DNA from 3 places in the Streptomyces sp. BBFR2 genome. Region 2 is predicted to be linked to each of the others. Evidence: riboswitches for the same ligand, from Rfam matches in the RefSeq annotation. Region 2 holds a riboswitch; each other region holds the start of a gene.

Region 1 (5,230 bases), 1.9 Mb from region 2:
GCCGTCCGCCTCACCTTCGACCTACCCGGTGATATGCCGGTCACCTGGGCCTTCAGCCGTGAGCTGATGCTCGACGGACTGAGCAGACCCTCCGGCGAGGGCGATGTACGCATCGAACCGGTCGCGGGCGGCCATCTCAGCGATGTCTTCATCAGCCTTCAAGTGGGCTCCGAGCGCGCGCTCTTCCGCGTCAGCGCCCCTCCCCTGGTGGCCTTCCTCGACCGTACGGACCGCCTCGTGCCCCTCGGCGCGGAAGAGGTCTGCGACACCCTCGACGCCGTACTGGACCGCATCCTGACCGAAGCGTCGAAGGCGGGCTGACCCGCAGGCCGCGGGTGGCTCACCGCCCGCGCTCGGCCCGGACGACCCTGTCCCCCGGTGGTCCGGGCCGAACGCGGTACGGGCCCGGCCGCCCGGGCCCGCACCACCGGCAGCGCGACGGGTTTCCGGCGGCGCCTCACGCCCTGCGGCGCCGCCCGCGTGTCCCGCGCCCGGCGCGCCGCGCGGCCGCCCGGCCGCCGGTCGGTGGAGCGTCCGCGCCCCGGCCGGCCGCTCCGTTCCCGTCCCCCGGAGTGTCCGGCCGCCCGCGGTCGGCCGAGACGACCAGCGCGGCCAGCAGCGTGGTCAGCGGCACCGACGCGACGAGTCCGACGCTGCCGACCAGCGTCCGCACGATCTCCTCGGCCACCACCTCGCTGCCCGCGACCGCGCCCATCCCGCTCCGCGCGATCGAGAAGAGCAGCATCAGCGGCAGCGCCGCGCCCGCGTAGGCGAGGACGAGGGTGTTCACCACCGAGGCGATGTGGTCCCGCCCGATCCGCATCGCCGCGCGGTACAGCGTCCGCCAGGACGCCGACGGATCGGCCTCCTTCAGCTCCCACACGGCCGCGGTCTGGGTGACCGTCACATCGTCGAGCACCCCCAGGGAGCCGATGATGATGCCCGCCAGCAGCAGACCCCGGATCTCGATGTCCGGGTAGAGCCCGTGGACCAGCCCCGTGAAGTCGTCGGTGTTGCCGGTCAGCAGCGCCCAGCCGATGAAGACCGAGCCGAGCACCCCGATGAGCAGCAGCGAGGCGAGGGTCCCGAGGACGGCGACCGAGGTTCTGGCCGTCAGCCCATGGCACATGTAGAGCGCGATCAGCATGATCGCGCTACCGCCGACCACCGCGACGACCAGCGGGTTCGAGCCCTGGAGGATCGCCGGCAGGATGAACAGCGTCAACACCCCGAAGCTCGCGACCAGCGCGACCAGCGCCAGAATCCCGCGCAGCCGTCCCACCACGACGACGGCGCCCGCGAAGATCGCGGCCAGTACCCACATCGGCACCGTCCGGTCGACGTCGTTGATCGAGTACTGCAGATCCCACGGCGCCTTGGGGGAGTACGCGACCCGGACCTCCTGCCCGGTGGTGTAGTGGCGCAGCGCGTCCGGGGTGACGACCGTGTCGAAGGTCCGGCCGGTGTTCTCACCCGTCGTCACCTTCACCGTCGCGACTTCGCACGGGCCCTTGGCCTTCGCCGGGGGCCCGCCCGGCTGCTCCCCCGGGGCAGGCTGCTGTTCGGCGTGCACCTTCGCGCAGTCGACCTCGGCGACCTTGATCACGCGGGCTGATTCCTGGGGCTGGTCGAAGCCGACGCCGGACGGTTTGTGGCCGGGGGCGCCGCCCGGCCACAGCACTGCCAGTCCGACCACGACGGCGACCGCGAACGGGATCAGCACCGCGGCGATGACCTTCCGCAGATGTCGGGAGACGGGGGCCGCCGGGCCGTGCCCGTGCCCATGGCTGTGGCCGTGGTGGGAGGCGGTGGCGGAGGAGGACGTGTCGATGCCGGTCACCGCCCGATCATCGCAAGAAGCACGGGCCCCCTGGCCACCTCGGCGTACCGGCCGCTACCGTGGTGCCACCTTTGCAATCGCGGGAGCTCGGAGCACCGGGCTGAGAGGGCGCTGACCTTCGTCCCGGCGGTGTTTCACGTGAAACACCGCGGACGGAAGCCGCTGCGTCGACCGCCGAACCTGTTACCGGGTAATGCCGGCGTAGGGAGTTGGGTCTTCATGACTCTGCAGGATGCACGCACGCCCGAAAACGGCGAGTCCGGCCGGGACGGCTCCGTCAAGGAGATCGGCTGGCACAAGGGCTACGTCGCCGGATCACGCCCGGACCTGCGGGTACCGGTCCGGCGAGTGCACCTCACCAACGGAAAGGACGTGACGCTGTACGACACGTCAGGTCCGTACACCGATCCCCAGATCGACACCGATGTCCGCCGTGGTCTGGCACCGCTGCGGGAGAACTGGATCATCGCGCGGGGCGACACCGAGGAGTACGCGGGCCGCCCACCGCGCCCCGAGGACGACGGTCTCAAGCACACCTCACCCCGCGGTGGCCTGCGGAATCTCGATGCGGTCTTCCCCGGGCGGCCTCGCCAGCCACGGCGCGGGCGGGACGGCGTGGCGGTCAGCCAGCTCGCCTACGCGCGGCGCGGCGAGATCACCGCGGAGATGGAGTACGTCGCGGTCCGCGAGGGGGTGACACCCGAGTTCGTCCGTGACGAGATCGCGGCGGGCCGGGCGGTGCTGCCGGCGAACGTCAATCACCCGGAGATCGAGCCGATGATCATCGGCAAGAACTTCCTGGTGAAGGTGAACGCCAACATCGGCAACTCCGCGGTCACCTCGTCCATCGAGGAGGAGGTGGAGAAGATGACCTGGGCGACCCGCTGGGGCGCCGACACGGTCATGGACCTCTCCACCGGCCGCAACATCCACACCACCCGCGAGTGGGTGCTGCGCAACTCCCCGGTGCCGATCGGCACCGTCCCCCTCTACCAGGCGCTGGAGAAGGTCGACGGCAAGGCCGAGGAGCTGACCTGGGAGATCTACAAGGACACCGTCATCGAGCAGGCGGAGCAGGGCGTCGACTACATGACGGTCCACGCCGGTGTGCTGCTGCGGTACGTGCCGCTGACCGCCCGCCGCAAGACCGGCATCGTCTCCCGCGGCGGCTCGATCATGGCCGCCTGGTGCCTGGCGCACCATCAGGAGTCATTCCTGTACACGCATTTCGAGGAGCTGTGCGACATTCTCGCGTCGTACGACGTGACGTTCTCGCTCGGTGACGGGCTGCGCCCGGGCTCGATCGCGGACGCCAACGACGAGGCGCAGTTCGCGGAGTTGCGCACGCTCGGCGAGCTGAACAAGATCGCCAAGGCGCACGGTGTGCAGACGATGATCGAGGGCCCGGGCCATGTCCCGATGCACAAGATCAAGGAGAACGTCGACCTTCAGCAGGAGATCTGCGAGGAGGCGCCGTTCTACACGCTCGGCCCGCTGACCACGGATATCGCGCCTGCCTACGACCACATCACGTCGGGCATCGGCGCCGCGATGATCGCCTGGTGGGGTACGGCGATGCTCTGTTACGTCACGCCCAAGGAGCATCTGGGGCTGCCGGACCGCGACGATGTGAAGACCGGCGTCATCACGTACAAGATCGCGGCGCATGCGGCGGACCTCGCCAAGGGGCACCCCAGCGCTCAGGAGTGGGACGACGCGCTGTCGGACGCCCGCTTCGAGTTCCGCTGGGAGGATCAGTTCAATCTGGCCCTCGACCCCGACACCGCGCGGGAGTTCCATGATGCGACGCTGCCCGCGGAGCCGGCGAAGACGGCGCACTTCTGCTCCATGTGCGGGCCGAAGTTCTGCTCGATGAAGATCAGCCGGAGCATCACGGAGCAGTTCGGCGGCGAGGACGGTGCCAGTCCCGAGGAGATCGAGGCGGGCATGCTGGAGAAGTCCAAGGAGTTCGCGGCGGCGGGCAACCGCGTCTATCTGCCGCTGGCCGACTGACCTTCCGTCCGCGGCGCGCCGGGGCCACCGTCGTGGGTGGCGTCGGCGCGCCGCGCCCGTTCACGGACACTTCCCGGTTGCCGCCCCGTGCGCTGCCGTTCCGTAGGGCGCGCCCAGGGGTTGTTACGTTGGCCGTTCGTATCCCGCCGTTCCGGTTCGCCGCCGGTGAGGGCGGCACGGGCGCACAGGGGTGGGAAAGATGAAGTGGGCGGGCGTGAGCTGGTTCCTCCAGCACACTGGGAACTTCGGCTTCAGCAAGGGGGCGCTGCCCGGTACGGTCGGCGCGGTCTTCGTGCTGTTCATCGCGGTCGTCGTGGGTTTCGCGGCGCACCGCGTCGAGCGCGTCCGCCGTATCCGTCACGCGCCGGTCGCCCTTGCCGCCACCGTCTTCTGCGCCGGGATGGTCTGGCTCGCCCTCACCTGATCACCGCCGGAGGAGCGTGCCTCCGGTACGGCGTCCGGCGTCCCTCGGGTGCGCCGGACGCCAATGCTCAGGAGACCAGCGGGAGTTGGGTGACGAGGAGCTTGCCGGCCATGGTGACGCCGCCGTCCATCGCGATGGCCAGGCCGTCGGCGTAGACGTGCGGGCCCTCGACGGCGACCTGCTCGCCGTCGCTGTCCTCCGTGCCGACCTCGCCCAGCAGGTACGGGATCGGGCTGTGGCCGTGCACGACGCGCGTACCGCCGTAGGTGTCGAGAAGGCGGCGTGCCGCCTCGGCGCCGGAGTCGTCGCGGAACGCGAACCGCTTGGTGAACTTCCGGAAGAGGTCCCAGACTTCGTCGGCCTCGCTGCGGGTGAGGACGTCGTGGACGGTGTCGTTGACCGCCTCGATCGAATCGCCGTACTCCAGATACGCGGTGGTGTCGGAGTGCACGAGCAGATGCCCGTCCTCCTCCATGACGGCGTCCAGGCGGGCCATCCACTGGAGGTGGTGGTCCTCCAGGCGGTCCATGTCGGTCTTCTGGCCGCCGTTGAGCAGCCAGGCGGCCTGGAACGACGCGGTGCCCGCACCCGACTGGACGGGGGTGTCACCGAACCGCTTGGCGCCGAGCAGCAGCAGCTCGTGGTTGCCCATGAGCGCCTTGCAGTAGCCGCCGGCCGCCGCCGCCTCGGCGGAGAGCTGCATGACGAGGTCGATGACGCCGATGCCGTCCGGGCCGCGGTCGGTGAAGTCGCCGAGGAACCACAACCGGGCGTTGCCCGCCGCCCAGCTTCCGTCCGCGTCGATCAGGCCCTCGGCGGTCAGCGCCTCGCGCAGCTCGTCGTAGTAGCCGTGCACATCGCCGACGACGTAGAGCGGGCCGGGGCCGGCGGTCGTGTCGCCCTCCGGCTCCGGGGTGGGCAGGAGTTGCGCGGCGGGCTGGTCGATGAGGGTG
Region 2 (5,230 bases):
CGCGCGCAGCCGGTCCAGGGTGGCGCCGCGCTCGATGAGGCGGCGGCCCTGGGCCAGGTCGCGGGGCCTGCCGACCGCCAGCAGCGCCACCAGGACGCCGTCGCGCAGCCAGATGACCGACCAGGCGGCGCCGTCCGGGTCGCCGCGCCACACCAGTTCGTCGGCGCCGCCGTGGTCGCCCGCGTACTGGACGAAGCGGCCGAACTGCTCCGACCAGAAGTAGGGCACCGGGTCGTAGACGGTGGCCTCTGCAGGGTCGCCGGTGATGTTCCGCGCGACGGTGCGGGGGCCTTGGAGGGCGTTGTCCCAGTGGTGGATCAGGAGGCGGCGGCCGTAGCGGGCGGAGGGGAAGGAGGCGCAGTCGCCGACGGCGTGGACGTCGGGGGCGGAGGTGCGCAGCCGGTCGTCGGCGAGGACCGAGCCGTCCTCGGGCGAGAGCGCGATGCCGGAGCCGGCCAGCCAGCCGGTGACGGGGCGGGCGCCGATGCCGACGAGGACGGCGTCGGCGGGCAGGGCGGTGCCGTCGTCCAGGACGACGCCGCGCTGCTCGACGGAGGCGACGCGCGCCCCGGTGCGCAGGTCGGCCCCGGCCGCGCCGTACCAGGGCGTCATGTGGGCGGCGACCTCGGCGGGCAGCGCCCCGGCCAGCGGGCGGTCGGCGGCCTCGACGACGGTGACGGCGCAGCCCGCCTCCCGGGCGGCGGTGGCGAACTCGGCGCCGATCCAGCCCGCGCCGACCACGACGACGTCGCTCCGTGCGGCCAGGACGGGGCGCAGCCGGCGCGCGTCGTCCAGGGTGCGCAGCAGGTGCACACCGGGGTGGCCCTCGGTGCCGGGCAGCTTCAGGGGTGCGGACCCGGTGGCGAGGACGGCGTGGTCGTAGCGGACGGGGCCGCGCACGGTGTCCAGCAGGTGTTCGGCGGGGCGGATGCCGGTCACCGGGTGGTCCAGTTCCAGGTCGATGCCGAGGGAGCGGAAGTCGACGTCGAAGGCGGCGCCGTCGGCCTTGCCCAGCAGGACCGCCTTGGACAGCGGCGGCCGGTCGTAGGGCGGGTGCGGTTCGTCGCCGAAGAGGGTGATCGCACCGTGCCAGCCGTTCTCGCGCAGCGCGACGGCGGTCTGCACGCCCGCCATACCGGCGCCGGCGATCACCACGCGCGGCGTGTGGTCAGGGGCCTGGGGGGACTTGCTCTGCTCGCTCACCCGGTCACTCTAGGGCGGCGCGGGAGGCCGTCCGCAGCACCGCGCGAGGAGATCTCTGACACAGCGTCACGGCCCGTCCGCCACGCCCCGGGGCGGGCGGGCACTCCCTTACGGGTCCTCGGGGGCGGGTACTAGGGTGAGGCGGACACGCACTCGCGGGAGCCCGGACGCACCGGGCTGAGAGGGAGGCTGACCGGCCTCCGACCGTACGAACCTGATCCGGGTCATGCCGGCGAAGGGAGGGGCTGGACGCCCATGCCGCCATCCGTCACACCTCAGAGCCCGCAGCATCCACCGCCGCACCCCGATGTCCTGGTGATCGGCGGTGGCCTCATGGGGCTGGTCACCGCCTGGCGGGCCGCGCGGCGCGGTCTGCGGACCGCGCTGGCCGATCCGGAGCCGGGCGGCGGCGCGGGCCGGGTCGCCGCCGGGATGCTCGCCGCCGTCACCGAACTGCACTACGGCGAGGAGACGCTGCTCGGCCTCAACCTCGCGTCCGCCCGCCGCTACCCGGACTTCGTGGCGGAGCTGGAGGAGGCGAGCGGCCTGGACGCGGGCTACCGCGCCTGCGGCACCCTGGCCGTGGCGCTGGACGCCGACGACCGCGCCCACCTGCGCGAACTCCACGCACTCCAGGTGCGGTGCGGGCTGGAGTCCCACTGGCTGCCGGGGCGTGAGTGCCGGCGCCTGGAGCCGATGCTCGCGCCCGGCGTGCGCGGGGGCCTGCGGGTCGACGGCGACCACCAGACCGATCCGCGGCGGCTGACCGCCGCGCTGCTGGTGGCCTGCGAACGGGCCGGGGTGGTCTTCCACCGCACCCGCGCCGCCCGGCTGACGGTCACCGCGGGCCGCGCCACCGGCGCCGAGCTGGCCGACGGCACCCAGGTGTCGGCCGGCAGCACCGTGCTGGCCGCGGGCAGCCTCAGCGGGCGGCTGGCGGGCGTGCCGGACGAGGTGCGGCCGCCGGTGCGCCCGGTGAAGGGCCAGGTGCTGCGGCTGCGGATGCCGCGCATGCCCCTGGGGAGCGCCCCGTTCCTGTCCCGCACCGTACGGGCCGTGGTGCGCGGCGGGCCGCTCTACCTGGTGCCGCGGGAGAACGGTGAGCTGGTCGTCGGCGCCACCACGGAGGAGCTGGGCTGGGACACCACCGTCACCGCGGGCGGCGTCTACGAGCTGCTGCGGGACGCGCACGAGCTGGTGCCGGGCCTGACGGAGCTGCCGCTGGTGGAGACGTGCGCGGGGCTGCGGCCCGCCTCGCCGGACAACGCGCCGCTGCTCGGCCCCACGGCGCTGCCCGGGCTGCTGCTGGCCACCGGGCACTTCCGCAACGGCGTGCTGCTGACGCCGATCACCGGTGACGCGCTGGCCGAGGCGCTCACCACGGGGCGGCTGCCCGAGGAGGCCCGCCCCTTCTCCCCCGACCGCTTCGCCCCGGGGGCCGGTGCGCCGGCCGCCCCGGGACGCGTCCTCCAGGAGCAGCAGGCATGACCACACCGACCCCATCCGCCCGATCCGCCTCGTCCGCACCGGTCACGGTCACCGTCAACGGCGCCCCCCGGGAGATCCCCGGCGGGCTGACCCTGGACCGTCTGGTGGCGACGCTGTCCACCGCCCCGTCCGGGGTCGCGGCGGCGGTCAACGAGACCGTCGTCCCGCGCTCCCGGTGGACGGACACCCTGCTCGGCGCCGGTGACCGCGTCGAGGTGCTGACCGCGGTCCAGGGAGGCTGACCGGTGGCCGACGATCTCTTCACCCTGGGGGGTACGGAGTTCACCTCCCGCCTGATCATGGGCACCGGGGGCGCGCCCAGCCTGGACGTCCTGGAGCGGGCGCTGCTCGCCTCGGGGACGCAGCTCACGACGGTCGCCATGCGGCGCCTGGACCCGACCGTCCAGGGTTCGGTCCTCTCCGTCCTCGCCCGGCACGGGATCCAGGTGCTGCCGAACACCGCGGGCTGTTTCACGGCCGGCGAGGCGGTGCTCACCGCCCGGCTCGCCCGGGAGGCGCTGGGCACCGACTGGGTCAAGCTGGAGGTGGTCGCCGACGAGCGGACGCTGCTGCCCGACCCGGTGGAACTGCTGGACGCGGCGGAGACCCTGGTGGACGACGGTTTCACGGTGCTGCCGTACACCAGCGACGATCCGGTGCTGGCCCGGAAGCTGGAGGACGCCGGCTGCGCCGCGATCATGCCGCTGGGCTCGCCGATCGGCTCCGGTCTGGGCATCCGCAACCCGCACAACTTCCAGCTCATCACCGAGCGCGCCGGGGTCCCGGTGATCCTCGACGCGGGCGCCGGGACCGCCTCGGACGCCGCGCTCGCCATGGAGCTGGGGTGCGCCGCGGTGATGCTGGCGTCGGCGGTGACCCGCGCCCAGGAGCCGGAGCTGATGGCGCGGTCGATGCGGTACGCCGTCGACGCGGGGCGGCTGGCGTTCCGCGCCGGGCGCATCCCGCGCCGCCATTTCGCGCTGGCGTCCTCACCGCGGGACGGCCGCGCGGAGCTGGACCCGGAGCGCCCGGCGTTCTGACCTCCGGGGCGGCGGGGCGTGCCGCGCCGCCCCGGAGCCGGTTCCGGTCACCGTTCGGCTTCAGTGCACCCGGGCGGGCGGCCGGGCGGGCCGCGGTGTCGGTGCCTCCTCGTAGACTCGTCTGCCGTGGATACGACCCTTCAGGACCCCCTGGTCGGGCAGTTGCTCGACGGCCGGTACCGCGTCGAGGCGCGCATCGCCGCCGGTGGCATGGCGACGGTCTACCGCGCCCTGGACACCCGGCTCGACCGCGTGCTCGCCCTGAAGGTGATGCATCCGTCGCTGGCCGTGGACGGCGCGTTCGTGGACCGCTTCATCCGCGAGGCGAAGTCGGTCGCCAAGCTCTCGCACCCCAATGTGGTCGGCGTCTTCGACCAGGGCACGGACGGGACGTACGTCTATCTGGCGATGGAGTACGTCGCCGGGTGCACGCTGCGCGACGTGCTGCGCGAGCGGGGCGCGCTCCAGCCGCGGGCCGCGCTGGACGTGCTGGAGCCGATCCTCGCCGCGCTGGGCGCCGCGCACCGCGCGGGCCTGGTGCACCGCGACATGAAGCCGGAGAACGTCCTGATCGGCGACGACGGCCGGGTCAAGGTCGCCGATTTCGGGCTGGTGCGCACGGTCGGCGCGCACACCGACACCACCGGCGCGGTCCTGGGCACCGTCTCGTACCTCGCGCCCGAGCAGATCGAGGACGGCACCGCCGACGCCCGCGTCGACGTCTACGCCTGCGGTGTGGTGCTCTACGAGATGCTCACCGGCGCCAAGCCGCACACCGGCGGCACGGCGGCCCAGGTGCTCCACCGCCATCTGCACGAGGACGTCGCGCCGCCGTCCGAGGCGGTGCCGGGCCTCGCCGCGCCGCTGGACGCGCTGGTCGCGCGGGCCACCGCCCGTGATCCTCGGGGGCGCCCCGAGGACGCGGTGGCGCTGCTGTCGGCGGCGCGCGAGACCCGGTCCGGTCTGACCGACGCCCAGTTGGACGCGGTGCCGCCGCAGGCCAGGGAGGTGCCGGCGGGCGAGGAGCGGACGAGTGTGCTGCCGCGGGTCGTGGTGCAGCCGCCGCTGCCCGGTCTCGCGGGCGGCGGGGCGGCGCCCGAGGAGGCGCTGAACCGCACCAGCCGCCTGGAGGTCCCGGCGTCCGAGCCGACCACCCGGCTGCGCCCGGCGCCGCCCGCGCGGCGCGGTCCGTTCGCCGACCCGCGCCGCCGTCTGGTGGCGATCGTCGCCGCGGTACTGCTCGTCCTCGGGGGCGGTACGGGCATCTGGTACGTCACCGCCGGGCAGTTCACCGCCGTCCCCGCGGTGCTGGACATGGCCCAGGCGAAGGCCGAGCGGACGCTGCGGGACGAGGGTCTGGGCGTGAAGGTGGTGCGGGCCTTCAGCCCCAATGTGCGGCGCGGTCATGTCATGGCCACCGACCCGGGCACCGGCGCGCGCATACGCGGCACCGGCACGGTCACGCTGACCGTCTCGCGCGGCCCGGAGATCGTCCGCGT
Region 3 (5,230 bases), 3.6 Mb from region 2:
GGCTCGGGTGAACCGCTACGGGGCCCTCGCCCCGTGGGTGCGTACCCCTCCGTGGGCCCGGTGCCCTGCCCGGGGCGCTCCGCCCGCGCCCCGGGCGTGCGGGGGTGACCGCCCCCACCCTTGGGACGGCCCGCCCCGCCCCGGGGGTCTGCGACACTGGATGCACCATGCCGAAGCCCGGAGAACTCACCTTTGTCGCGCCGCGTGGGGCCAAGAAGCCCCCGCGGCACCTCGCCGATCTCAGCCCCGTGGAGCGCCGCGAAGCGGTGGCCGCGATCGGGGAGAAGCCGTTTCGTGCCAAGCAACTGTCGCAGCACTACTTCGCGCGGTACGCGCACGACCCGGCGCAGTGGACGGACATCCCGGCCGCCGCGCGGGAGAAGCTGGCGACGGAGCTGCTGCCCGAGCTGATGAGCGTGGTGCGGCACATCTCCTGCGATGACGACACCACCCGCAAGACCCTCTGGAAGCTGCACGACGGCACCCTCGTCGAGTCGGTGCTGATGCGGTACCCCGACCGCGTCACCATGTGCATCTCCTCGCAGGCCGGATGCGGTATGAACTGCCCGTTCTGCGCCACGGGGCAGGCCGGCCTGGACCGTAACCTCTCGACGGCGGAGATCGTCCACCAGATCGTCGACGGCATGCGGGCGCTCCGCGACGGAGAGGTGCCCGGCGGCCCCGCGCGGCTGTCCAACATCGTGTTCATGGGCATGGGGGAGCCGCTCGCCAACTACAAGCGGGTCGTCGGCGCCATCCGCCGGCTCACCGACCCCGAGCCCGACGGCCTGGGACTGTCGCAGCGCGGTATCACCGTGTCGACGGTCGGGCTGGTTCCGGCGATGCTGCGGTTCGCCGACGAGGGCTTCAAATGCCGCCTGGCGGTCTCGCTCCACGCCCCCGACGACGAGCTGCGCGACACGCTGGTGCCGGTCAACACCCGCTGGAAGGTCCGCGAGGTGCTCGACGCCGCCTGGGAGTACGCGGAGAAGTCCGGCCGCCGGATCTCCATCGAGTACGCCCTCATCCGTGACATCAACGACCAGGCATGGCGCGGTGACCTCCTCGGACGGCTGCTCAAGGGGCGGCGCGTCCATGTGAACCTCATCCCGCTGAACCCGACGCCCGGATCGAAGTGGACCGCCTCGCGGCCCGAGGACGAGCGGGCGTTCGTCCGGGCCATCGAGGCGCACGGCGTGCCGGTGACGGTGCGCGACACCCGCGGCCAGGAGATCGACGGGGCCTGCGGCCAGCTCGCCGCCTCTGAGCGCTGACCCGCGCGCTGGTACCGTGTGATCGAACAAATGCACATTCCGACAGGGGAGCGCCACAGCGCTGAGAGTGCGGAGAGACCGTAGCGATACGGGGACCCGCAGACCCTTGAACCTCGCCCGGGTCATTCCGGGTAGGAAGTTCGGTCATCACTCATGCTGTTGCGCCCCGTGCGGTGCCGCATGGCACGCGTCCCGACGCGCCCCATGCGGCACCGCACGGGGCCGCGTCTCTTCCTGGCCAGCCAGGAGGACACCAGTGGGTCACACCAGCCTCACCACCCGCCGCAGAGCCACCGCGGCCGTCGTGGTCACCGCCGTCGCCATGGGCGGACTCGCCGCCTGCGGCGGCTCCGGTGATGACGCGGCGGACGCCAAGACCGTCACGCTCGTCAGCCACGACTCGTTCAACGCCTCGAAATCGGTGCTCGCCGACTTCGAGAAGCAGAGCGGCTACAAGGTCCGCGTCCTCAAGGGCGGCGATGCCGGGAAGGCCGTCAACCAGGCGATCCTGTCCAAGGACAATCCGCAGGGCGATGTCTTCTTCGGCATCGACAACACGCTGCTCTCCCGCGGTCTCAAGGCCGGCATCTTCGCCCCGTACCGGGCGAAGGGCCTCGGCGCGGTGCCGGACGCGCTCCAGCTCGACAAGGCCGGGCACCGTGTCACGCCGCTCGACTACGGCGACACCTGCGTCAACTACGACCGCGCCTACTTCACCGCGCACCACCTCGCGCCGCCGAAGACCTTCGACGACCTGATCAAGCCGGAGTACAAGAACCTGCTGGTCACCGAGAACTCCGCGACCTCCTCACCGGGGCTCGCCTTCCAGCTCGGCACCGTCGCCGCGTACGGCCAGGGCGGCTGGCAGGGCTACTGGAAGAAGCTCAAGGCCAACGGCGTGGAAATCGTCGACGGCTGGGAGCAGGCGTACAACGAGCGGTTCTCCGGCTCCGCCGCGGGCAAGGGCAAGGGCGACAAGCCGCTGGTCGTCTCGTACGCCTCCAGCCCGCCCGTCGAGGTGCTCGGCAAGAAGCCGGAACCGAAGCAGGCGCCGACCGGTGTGGCGACCGGCACCTGCTTCCGCCAGATCGAGTTCGGCGGTCTGCTCCAGGGCGCGAAGAACGAGAAGGGCGGCAAGGCGCTGCTGGACTTCCTGCTGAGCCGGAAGTTCCAGGAGGACATGCCGCTCCAGATGTTCGTCAACCCGGTACGCGAGGACGCCGCCGTGCCCGCGCTGTTCACCAAGTACGGCGCGACGATCGACAAGCCGGCGACGGTCGCGCCGGAGACGATCACCGCGCACCGCGAGCAGTGGATCAAGCAGTGGTCCTCGCTCGTTCTGAAGTAACCGCACGGGGCCGCCGCCCCATGCGCGCCACGGTGGTGCGCATGGGGCTGCTGGTCCTGCCGCTCGTCTTCTTCGCGCTGTTCTTCGCCTACCCCGTCGCGGCGATCGTCGGCCGCGGACTCACCGATGGAGGCCGGTGGCAGTTCGGCCGGCTCACCGCCGTCCTCGGCGACCCGGACATCCTGCACGTCCTGTGGTTCACGCTCTGGCAGGCCGCCGCCTCCACCGCCCTGACGCTGCTCGTCGCCCTCCCCGGGGCGTATGTCTTCGCCCGCTTCGACTTCCCCGGCAAGCAACTGCTGCGCGCCGTCGTCACCGTCCCGTTCGTCCTGCCCACCGTCGTCGTGGGCTCCGCCTTCCTCGCGCTGGTCGGCCGCGGCGGGCTCCTCGACGACCTGTGGGGGCTGCGGCTGGACACCACGGTGTGGGCGATCCTGCTGGCACACGTCTTCTTCAACTACGCGGTGGTCGTCCGCACCGTGGGCGGCCTGTGGGGCCAGCTCGACCCGCGGCAGGAGGAGGCCGCGCGGGTGCTCGGCGCGGGGCGGTTCGCCGCATGGCGCCGGGTGACGCTGCCCGCGCTCGGCCCCGCTGTGGCCGCGGCCGCGTTGATGGTCTTCCTGTTCACCTTCACGTCGTTCGGCGTGGTGCAGATCCTCGGCGGCCCCACCTTCTCCACCCTGGAAGTGGAGATCTACCGGCAGACCGCCGACTTCCTCGATCTGCCCACCGCCGCCGTCCTGACCTTGATCCAGTTCGTCGCGGTGCTCGGGCTGCTGGCCCTGCACGCCTGGACGGTACGCCGTCGCGAGACCACCCTCCGCCTCGTCGACGCCGCCCGCACCACGCTCCGCCCACGGGGCGGCGGGCAGTGGGCGCTGCTGTGGGGCACCGTCGCCGTCATCACGCTGCTTCTCGTGGCCCCGCTCGTCATCCTCGTCGCGCGGTCCTTCGCCGGACCCGACGGCTACGGGACGGTCTTCTACGCCACGCTGGGCTCCGCCGCGTCCGCCGACAGCACCTTCGCGGTCGCGCCGCTCGACGCGCTGTGGAACTCCCTGGCCTACGGCGCCGCCGCCACCGCCATCGCCCTGGTGATCGGCGGACTCGCCGCCGCCGCGCTCACCCGACGGGGCGGTCGCCTCGTACGCGGCCTCGACGCGCTGCTGATGCTGCCGCTCGGGGTGTCCGCGGTGACCGTCGGCTTCGGCTTTCTGATCACCCTCGACAAGCCGCCGCTGGACCTGCGCTCCTCCTGGTGGCTGGTGCCGCTCGCGCAGGCCCTCGTCGGCGTGCCGTTCGTGGTCCGCACCATGCTGCCGGTGCTGCGCGCCGTCGACGGCCGGCTCCGGGAGGCCGCCGCGGTGCTGGGCGCCTCCCCGTGGCGCGTGTGGCGGGAGGTCGACCTGCCCATGGTGCGCCGCGCCCTGCTGATCGCCGCGGGCTTCGCCTTCGCCGTCTCCCTCGGCGAGTTCGGCGCGACGGTGTTCATCGCCCGCCCCGACCACCCCACCCTGCCGGTGGCGGTGGCCCGGCTGCTGGGCCGCGCCGGGGAGCTGAACTACGGCCAGGCGATGGCTCTGTCCACGCTGTTGATGGTGGTGTGCGCCGGGGCCCTGCTCGCCCTGGAACGCCTCCGTACCGACCACACCGGGGAGTTCTAGATGACCGCCACCACCACGGACCGGGCCACCGGGCCCCGGGACCTGCTACGGCTGGACGGGGTCACCGTCCGCTTCGGCGGGCACGGGGCGCCCGCCGCGCTCGACGCTGTGGACCTGGGCATCGCCCCCCAGGAGATCGTGTGTGTTCTCGGGCCGAGCGGCAGCGGCAAATCGACCCTCCTGCGGGTGGTGGCCGGGTTGCAGCCGGCCGACTCGGGACGGGTGCTTCTCGAAGGGCGTGACCAGGCACGGGTCCCCACGCACCGGCGCGGCGTCGGCCTGATGTTCCAGGACCACCAGTTGTTCCCGCAGCGCGATGTCGCCGGCAACGTCGCCTTCGGCCTGCGGATGCGTGGGGCGCGCCGCACGGAGCAGGACCGCACCGTCGCCGAACTCCTCGATCTGGTGGGCTTGCCGGGCGCCGCACGGCGCGCTGTCGGTTCGCTCTCCGGCGGCGAACAGCAACGGGTCGCGCTCGCCCGCGCCCTCGCCCCGCGCCCTCGGCTGCTGATGCTCGACGAGCCGCTCGGGCAGCTCGATCGCGGGCTGCGCGAACGCCTCGTCGTCGAGTTGCGCACCCTCTTCCGCACCCTGGGCACGACGGTCCTGGCCGTCACCCACGACCAGGGGGAGGCGTTCGCGCTGGCCGACCGCGTCGTCGTCATGCAGAACGGCGGCATCGCACAGACCGGCACCCCCCTGGAGGTCTGGCAGCGCCCCGCCACCGAGTTCGTCGCCCGGTTCCTCGGTTTCGACAACGTGGTCGGGGCGACGGTACGGGGCGGGGCCGCCGAGACGCCCTGGGGCAAGGTGCCGTTGCCGCACGGGGCGGAGGACGGTGCGTGCCGCCTGCTGGTGCGCCCGGCCGGTGTCCGCCTCACGCCGCCCGAGGAGGGGCTGCCGTGCACCGTCACCTCCAGAACCTTCCGCGGGACCCACGTGGC

Evidence for each region. A riboswitch is a leader RNA that binds a small molecule or an ion and turns the genes downstream of it on or off. The one in region 2 is predicted to bind thiamine pyrophosphate.
Region 1: another riboswitch for thiamine pyrophosphate. It lies ahead of thiC (phosphomethylpyrimidine synthase ThiC); the one in region 2 lies ahead of thiO (glycine oxidase ThiO).
Region 3: another riboswitch for thiamine pyrophosphate. It lies ahead of ACGH2B_RS05910 (thiamine ABC transporter substrate binding subunit); the one in region 2 lies ahead of thiO (glycine oxidase ThiO).

What each region holds. Positions count from the first base shown of each region.
Region 1 is NZ_CP172415.1:3,368,549-3,373,778, reverse strand. It holds gene ACGH2B_RS13315 (SsgA family sporulation/cell division regulator) at 1-321, shown strand, start outside; gene ACGH2B_RS13310 (YibE/F family protein) at 458-1,840, opposite strand; TPP riboswitch at 1,910-2,065, shown strand; gene thiC (phosphomethylpyrimidine synthase ThiC) at 2,060-3,853, shown strand; gene ACGH2B_RS13300 (hypothetical protein) at 4,068-4,277, shown strand; gene ACGH2B_RS13295 (metallophosphoesterase) at 4,345-5,230, opposite strand, start outside.
Region 2 is NZ_CP172415.1:5,300,962-5,306,191, reverse strand. It holds gene ACGH2B_RS21580 (NAD(P)/FAD-dependent oxidoreductase) at 1-1,203, opposite strand, end outside; TPP riboswitch at 1,349-1,461, shown strand; gene thiO (glycine oxidase ThiO) at 1,459-2,691, shown strand; gene thiS (sulfur carrier protein ThiS) at 2,688-2,933, shown strand; gene ACGH2B_RS21565 (thiazole synthase) at 2,937-3,731, shown strand; gene pknB (Stk1 family PASTA domain-containing Ser/Thr kinase) at 3,858-5,230, shown strand, end outside.
Region 3 is NZ_CP172415.1:1,686,352-1,691,581, reverse strand. It holds gene rlmN (23S rRNA (adenine(2503)-C(2))-methyltransferase RlmN) at 168-1,274, shown strand; TPP riboswitch at 1,309-1,430, shown strand; gene ACGH2B_RS05910 (thiamine ABC transporter substrate binding subunit) at 1,597-2,622, shown strand; gene ACGH2B_RS05905 (ABC transporter permease) at 2,643-4,286, shown strand; gene ACGH2B_RS05900 (ABC transporter ATP-binding protein) at 4,287-5,230, shown strand, end outside.